Regions from separate parts of the Bacteroides xylanisolvens genome, predicted to be linked through region 1. Evidence: riboswitches for the same ligand, from Rfam matches in the RefSeq annotation. Region 1 holds a riboswitch; each other region holds the start of a gene.
The links. A riboswitch is a leader RNA that binds a small molecule or an ion and turns the genes downstream of it on or off. The one in region 1 is predicted to bind cobalamin.

Region 1 (2,274 bases):
TCTCTTTATCAACAAAAATCGGACTATACCTTATTATTTATCAATAACCCGGGATGCCATGCCTGCACGGAGACAATCGAAGCATTAAAAAACGCCCCTATCATCAATCAACTTCTGGAACAAAAGAGACTAACAGTCCTCTCCATTTATCCCGACGAAGAGTTGGACGAATGGCGAAAACACCTAAATGAATTCCCCAAAGAATGGGTTAACGGATATGATAAGACCTTCGCTATCAAGGAACAACAACTGTATGACCTGAAAGCCATCCCTACCCTCTACCTTCTAAACAAGGATAAGACAGTACTTCTGAAAGATGCTCCCGCGCAAACCATCGAAGAATACCTGCTAATGAAAGGCGAACAATAAGCCCCCACGCCGCCCACACACGTGCCCATGCCACACCGCTCACGCCGCATGGTTTCCCGGCCTCGTTTTTTCAGCGTCAAGCGCAGGTGTTTTCTTCGGCGTCAAAAAGGGCAGACTGTTTGAGCGTAGCGAGTTTCTGCCCTTTAGCCGAAGGAAGCACCGGAGTAGCTGAAAAAACGCAGCCTTGATTCTTTCTTTTTGGTTCTTTCTCTTTCGTATCAAGACGAAAGAAAAAGAACATCCCTTTGGAAAAAACAAATAAACTCCCTATCTTTGTCGCGCATTGGTTTGCGACTCCCATGCGGGGGAAGCAATTAAAAGGGAATCAGGTGCAAGTCCTGAACAGTCCCGCTGCTGTAAGTTCCATATAAGTTACAAGCAATTCACTCATTGCCACTGGAGACCAATCCGGGAAGGCGTTTGTAACAGGAATAAGTCAGAAGACCTACCATGCAAATAAGTTTCACTGCTTTCGAGGAAAAAGCGTTGAGTCTAATGAACCGGACAAGTCGTCTATCATTTCATTCATCACTCTGATTCAGAGAAAGTGTGTTAAAACGGATAAACTCTGCCAAGTTTATTTATGCGTGTCCGGTCGAAGGGATTTCGCCCGGACACTTTTAAACAGTAACAGACTGAAAAAGGAATAAATGAAGAAAAGAACATTTAATAAAGTGATCTTTGCAGCATTCAGCTGCCAATTCTTATCCATACCACTTTTTGCACAACAGCAAAAGGTAGATACGACACATACATATTCTATTCCCGAAATAACAGTATCAGATATCTATCAGACCCGCGAAGTACGCTCAACCGCTCCCCTGCAAGTCTTCTCCAAAGACGCCCTGAAAAACCTGCACGCCCTGCAAGTCTCCGACGCGGTGAAACACTTTGCCGGAGTGACCGTAAAAGATTACGGAGGTATCGGCGGACTGAAAACAGTATCCATACGAAGCCTGGGAGCCCAACATACCGCTGTCGGTTATGACGGAATCACCCTGACCGACTGCCAAACCGGACAAATAGATATCGGGCGTTTCTCTCTCGACAACGTAGACCGCCTTTCTCTAAACAACGGACAAAGCGATAACATCTTCCAACCTGCCCGCTTCTTCGCGTCAGCAGGCATATTGAATATACAGACACTCACGCCGCTATTCACCAAAGGCAAAAAGACCAATATAGCTGGAGCTTTCAAAACCGGCTCCTGGGGATTAATCAATCCCTCCCTGCTACTGGAACAACAATTCAATAAGACATGGAGCATGTCAGCCAATGGCGAATGGATGTCCTCCGACGGACATTATCCGTACACACTACATTATGGAAATGCGGCAGAAGACTTGTCCTCACGTGAAAAACGAAAGAATACAGACGTACAGACATTCCGTGCCGAAGCCGGACTTTACGGCAACTTCTCCGATAAAGAACAATGGCGGTTGAAAGCCTACTACTTTCAGTCCTCCCGGGGACTACCCAAAGCTACAACCTTCTATAACGACCATTCCACACAACACTTGTGGGATAAAAACACATTCATCCAAAGTCAATACAAGAAAGAATTCAGCCGGCAATGGGTGTTCCAAACCTCTGCCAAGTGGAATTGGAGCTATCAACGTTATCTGGACCCCGATACCAAGAACTCTTTAAAGAAAACAGAAAACAGCTATTACCAGCAGGAATATTACCTTTCCGCTTCTGTACTATACAGACTGTTGAGCAACCTCTCTTTCTCACTTTCCACAGATGGAAGCATCAACACCATGAACGCCGATCTAGCCAACTTTGTACACCCCACACGTTACTCATGGCTAACAGCATTCGCCGGAAAATACGTAAATGACTGGTTAACAATCTCCGCATCCGCATTGGCAACCGTTATCAATGAAGATGTGAAGAAAGGCG
Region 2 (2,274 bases), 850 kb from region 1:
ATTCCACTGGTAGTCCACTGAAAGATTTATATCCCAAAAAGGAAGAACAGTGACTCTATTAGCCATTGACAAGTAAACCTCCTGTTGACGATATGTATTATTTACATACATAGTAGCCTCCTCTTTTCTGGGATCTGCCAAATAGTGTAAATAATCATATGCATATTTGGTATTCAACAACAGACTATATGCTTCACCAAAATCTTTCTTGAAAGAAGACTGAAGAAAGAAATTGGTATCCCATTGGCGATCTTCATGTGAAAAACGATTCCGCACAACAGCACCGGGATACCCACGTTCTGAATTATAAAAATAAGCTTTTGTGCGCCAGTAACCGCCTTTTATTTTACCATATAAACCACCTTCCGTGCGTAAAGCATTCACATCGCCATTACGGCGGACTGCCCCGTAGTATCGTATCCCCCAGCTACTGCATAAGTAAATTTATACTTTCCGGTGGTATACATATATTCAGTACTAAGTGACGCACTTACATTCTCACTTAGTTTCTGTTCCCAAAGTAGAGATGGATTGACAACGCCAAAGGAACCTGTTTTAAAAGCAGCTTTTACATGATAAGCCTTATTCGCCTGAAAAACAGGCGTTCTCGACTGAAGATAAATAGAACCGGCAGAACCGAAATCTTTCGCCGGCTGGAAAATAGCACTTTTCTGCCCATTATATAAAGTAACGGCCTCCATATTATCCAAAGAAAAGCGTCCCAAATCAATCACTCCATTCTGTGCATTCCCCAATTCAATGCCATCATAGAACACTCCGACATGATTCGTCCCCATACTTCGGATATTTACGGTCTTCAATCCTCCTATTCCACCGTAATCCTTTATTTGTACTCCCGAAAAATAGCGTATGGCATCTGCAACCGAATGTACGGCTAATTTTTCTAACTTATCACCAGATAAAGACTGCACCGGAATCACTTCCTTATTAATTTTAGCAGTAATTACTACTTCATGAAGATGGTGTAAGCTATCCAGTTTACTTTGTGCTGATAGTAATAAAAACATGCTCAAAAAGCATCCTATCCAAAATACTCTAAAATGAATCTGCCTGAACATAATCCTCCTGTTTATTAATTTAAATAATAAACTTTCATAGGGTTACAGCAAGGATGCAATTTTCTACATACTCAAACCAATATACGTACTTCTCCCCCGTATAATGGAACATTCAAAAAGGCATATTTCTCCTTTCTGAAACTTCACATCAGCAATTAAAGATGTATTTTGAATTAAAAACTGCACTCTTCAAACTCTAATCCCGGAAAGTTTCAAGAATTCAATTTTGGCAGGTCTTCTGACTTACTCCATTTTCCTAACGCCCTTCCCATCTCTCCAAAGCGAGACAGTGGATTTGAGTATTGTAGGAAAACTTCTGGCGGAGCTTACAGCAGCGGGTCTGTTCAGGATTTACACCTGATTCCCTTTTCACCATTCTTCCGTAGCATCGGACGAATGACACCAAAATTTCTGCGGCAAAGATACATCAAATAGAAACAAATCAGAAGAAAATTCTAATGAAAATAAAAACAAACTAATAATTAGTCCTATCTTTGCCACTCGAGAGCATCCACTAATCTTTTTTCTAATTAAAATCTGTATAAAAGTGAAATCTCCAATCTCAACTATCGCGTTACTATGCCTCTTCTTTTTGGCAAGCTGTATATCACGTAATAAAACATCTCTGGAGAGATTCAATCAGGATATATATACTCCCGAATACGCTTCCGGATTTAAAATCCTGGGGGCAGACAATGCGGCCAGTACCCTCATTCAAGTTTCCAATCCATGGCAAGGAGCACAGGACGTAAAAATGTCCTATTTCATTTCGCGCAACGGAGAGCAAGCTCCTGCAGGTTTTAATGGTCCTGTCATTCCTGCCGGAGCTAGAAATATCGTATGTATGTCTTCTTCCTACATCGCCATGCTCGATGCATTGGGAGAACTCAAACGTATTGTCGGAGTATCCGGCATCAATTACGTGTCTAATCCTTACATTCTAGCTCACAAAGATTCAATCAAAGATATGGGAGCGGAAATGAATTATGAGTTGTTGCTGGGATTAAAGCCGGACGTCGTACTATTATATGGCATTGGTGATGCTCAAACAGCTGTTACAGATAAATTGAAAGAATTAGCTATACCTTATATATATATGGGAGAATATCTGGAAGAATCTCCACTAGGAAAAGCCGAGTGGATGGTTGTTCTTTCCGAATTGATTGACAACCGGAAGAAAGGGATTGAGGTGTTC
Region 3 (2,274 bases), 660 kb from region 1:
TAGGCTTTTTCGACGATGCGGGCAAGGTGTTCCTTATCTATAATGATCTGTAAAGCGACCAGAGCGATGCGCAATGTTTCGCGTTCGGCCTCGGTGGACTTGATAGACGGAAGGTATTCTTTAATCAACGTGCGGATGGATTTCTCATCGGCCTGATTTCCGTTTTCCATAGCCACATAGAAGTTAATGAACGATGCCAGATGCTTGCGGAAAGATTTGGCCACTCCTTTTGCCATGAAGAAATCGAAAGCCGGAATCGCCTGTCCGCCATGCTGCTCATTTTGGTTGGTCTGAAAGATGATGGTAGCCAGCGTAGCATAGCTTTGGATGCTTTGCGGGGTGCGGATACTACCGTTCTTTGTGCGGAAACCGCGTTCAAAGAGGTCATCCATATCATATTGGATGCAGGTTGTCGTCTTTGTCGGATAATAATCCAGGTCGTGGATGTGAATGTCTCCCAACTGGTGCGCTTCGGCAAAACGTTTCGGCAACAAGTATTTATAGGTATAATCTTTAGTTACTTCGGAAGCGAACGTCATCATCTGCCCGGCAGGCGTGTGACTGCTCATGTTGGCGTTGCTCAAATTGACATCGTTCTTGTCGATAGCCACAATGCCGTCCATCACCTGTTTCATCTGGGTTTTCTTATCACGCTCCGTATTCCGCCATTCGCGATAGATGATGTATTTCTTCGCTACTTCCGGCCGCACTTTCATCAACGACTTTTCTACCAAGTCCTGAATCTCTTCTACGGTGATCGTGGGGGTAGCAAACTGACTGATAACATTCATGGTGATGTCAGCAACCAACTGCTGCTCATCCTGAATTCCACTTGCACTGAATGCTTTACTGATTGCATTCTTAATCTTACTGATAGAGAAATCTTCTCTTTTACCATCACGTTTGATGATACAAATTTCCGCGTAGTTCATAACTTTAACTCCCGAAAGCATTAATAAATTAAAAATAGAAAATCTCTTCGGCAGGTCTTCTGACTTATCCCTCCCCCGCAACACCTTCCCACACCGGCATCGATGCAGTGGCCTATTGTGCGGATTCTTAGAGAATTACAGCAGCGGGTACTGTCGCCGATTTGCACAGCGTTCCCTCATTGACTAAACCTCTTTTTAGTTCCGAAACCGGATACAAAGATAGGAGATTATATCATAGCTTGGTTAGCTTTTAACATTAAATTTCGGGAAACTATTCTTTCTCGCTGATACAGAAAGTTTTCCAAAACGGAAAACTTTTTTCTGATTTTAACGTGGATAATATTCCAAATTCGTTTATTTCACCCCAAAGACATATATAGTTTTTAGATACTTTACCCTTAGCGAAAAAAGGATATGTTAAGCGAAAAAAGGATGTGTTAAAAGTCTCCACAACTATCGTTTGCTTCATAAGTTATAGACTATTTTTTCACTTTCGACAAAACCTTTCTTTCCAATAGAATGAAAGAAATTATAATTTTTCTATTTCTTCTTTCGAAAGCCCGGTAGATTTCATAATAATATCGTCAGCCACACCTAATTCTTTCAAATTACGAGCTGTTTCTTCTTTACCTTTTTGCAAGCCTTTCTGTAATCCTTTTTGTAAGCCTTTCTGTAAGCCTTTCTGTTCAGCAAAGTCCAACGTATTAAAATAATCGTTATAAACTTTCCATTCTTCTTCATACTGGGCTCTTTCCTCCTGGGTCATATTTGCTTTGGAAGCCAACTTTTCAAGTCGCTCGAAGACGGCCTTGCGAGCCTTGAAAGGCATCCGGTCAAGTGTATCCATATGCTTTAGTATATAAATCCAGCGTTCAAAATCATTTTCACATTCATCCTCTTCTTTGTTGAAGTTCGGCAGTTCGATAAAAATCTGCCGGAACTTGTTGTTGAAGAGCTTCCCCGTATCCCTGTCAGAAAGAACGATGTCCGTTCTGATTTTAGAGGGCATATCCTTATCCATCACGAAATTCATGAAGAACACTCCGTACACGGCATCCAACTGGAAGTTCCAAACTCCCCTTTTCGCTTGCTGCGTAATGGCCCTAGAAAGATAGAAGAGGGCACGATCTTTAAAATAAGGCTGTTCCCGGTTCTGCATTTCTACGATAATACGTTCACCGGTATCGGTTACGCAATAGATGTCGTAGATAAGACCTCGTTCTGTTTTTACTTCCGGCGGCTGTTCGTTGTTAAGGAACCTGATGTCGGTGATTACGTGCTCACCTACGAGCAAATCGTTCAAGAAGTCGATTAACAACTCCTTTTCTACCTCTCTGCCGAA

Region 2: linked by a shared signal. The riboswitch ahead of INE92_RS14005 (TonB-dependent receptor) and the one ahead of INE92_RS10445 (TonB-dependent receptor plug domain-containing protein) in region 1 are both predicted to bind cobalamin.
Region 3: linked by a shared signal. The riboswitch ahead of INE92_RS13260 (anaerobic ribonucleoside triphosphate reductase) and the one ahead of INE92_RS10445 (TonB-dependent receptor plug domain-containing protein) in region 1 are both predicted to bind cobalamin.

What each region holds. Positions count from the first base shown of each region.
Region 1 covers NZ_CP072216.1:2,425,513-2,427,786, forward strand. The annotation lists gene INE92_RS10440 (DUF5106 domain-containing protein) at 1-369, shown strand, start outside; cobalamin riboswitch at 636-836, shown strand; gene INE92_RS10445 (TonB-dependent receptor plug domain-containing protein) at 1,020-2,274, shown strand, end outside.
Region 2 covers NZ_CP072216.1:3,276,812-3,279,085, forward strand. The annotation lists partial or broken gene INE92_RS14005 (TonB-dependent receptor) at 1-1,079, opposite strand, end outside; cobalamin riboswitch at 1,291-1,501, opposite strand; gene INE92_RS14010 (ABC transporter substrate-binding protein) at 1,627-2,274, shown strand, end outside.
Region 3 covers NZ_CP072216.1:3,080,834-3,083,107, forward strand. The annotation lists gene INE92_RS13260 (anaerobic ribonucleoside triphosphate reductase) at 1-932, opposite strand, end outside; cobalamin riboswitch at 965-1,153, opposite strand; gene INE92_RS13265 (Rpn family recombination-promoting nuclease/putative transposase) at 1,462-2,274, opposite strand, start outside.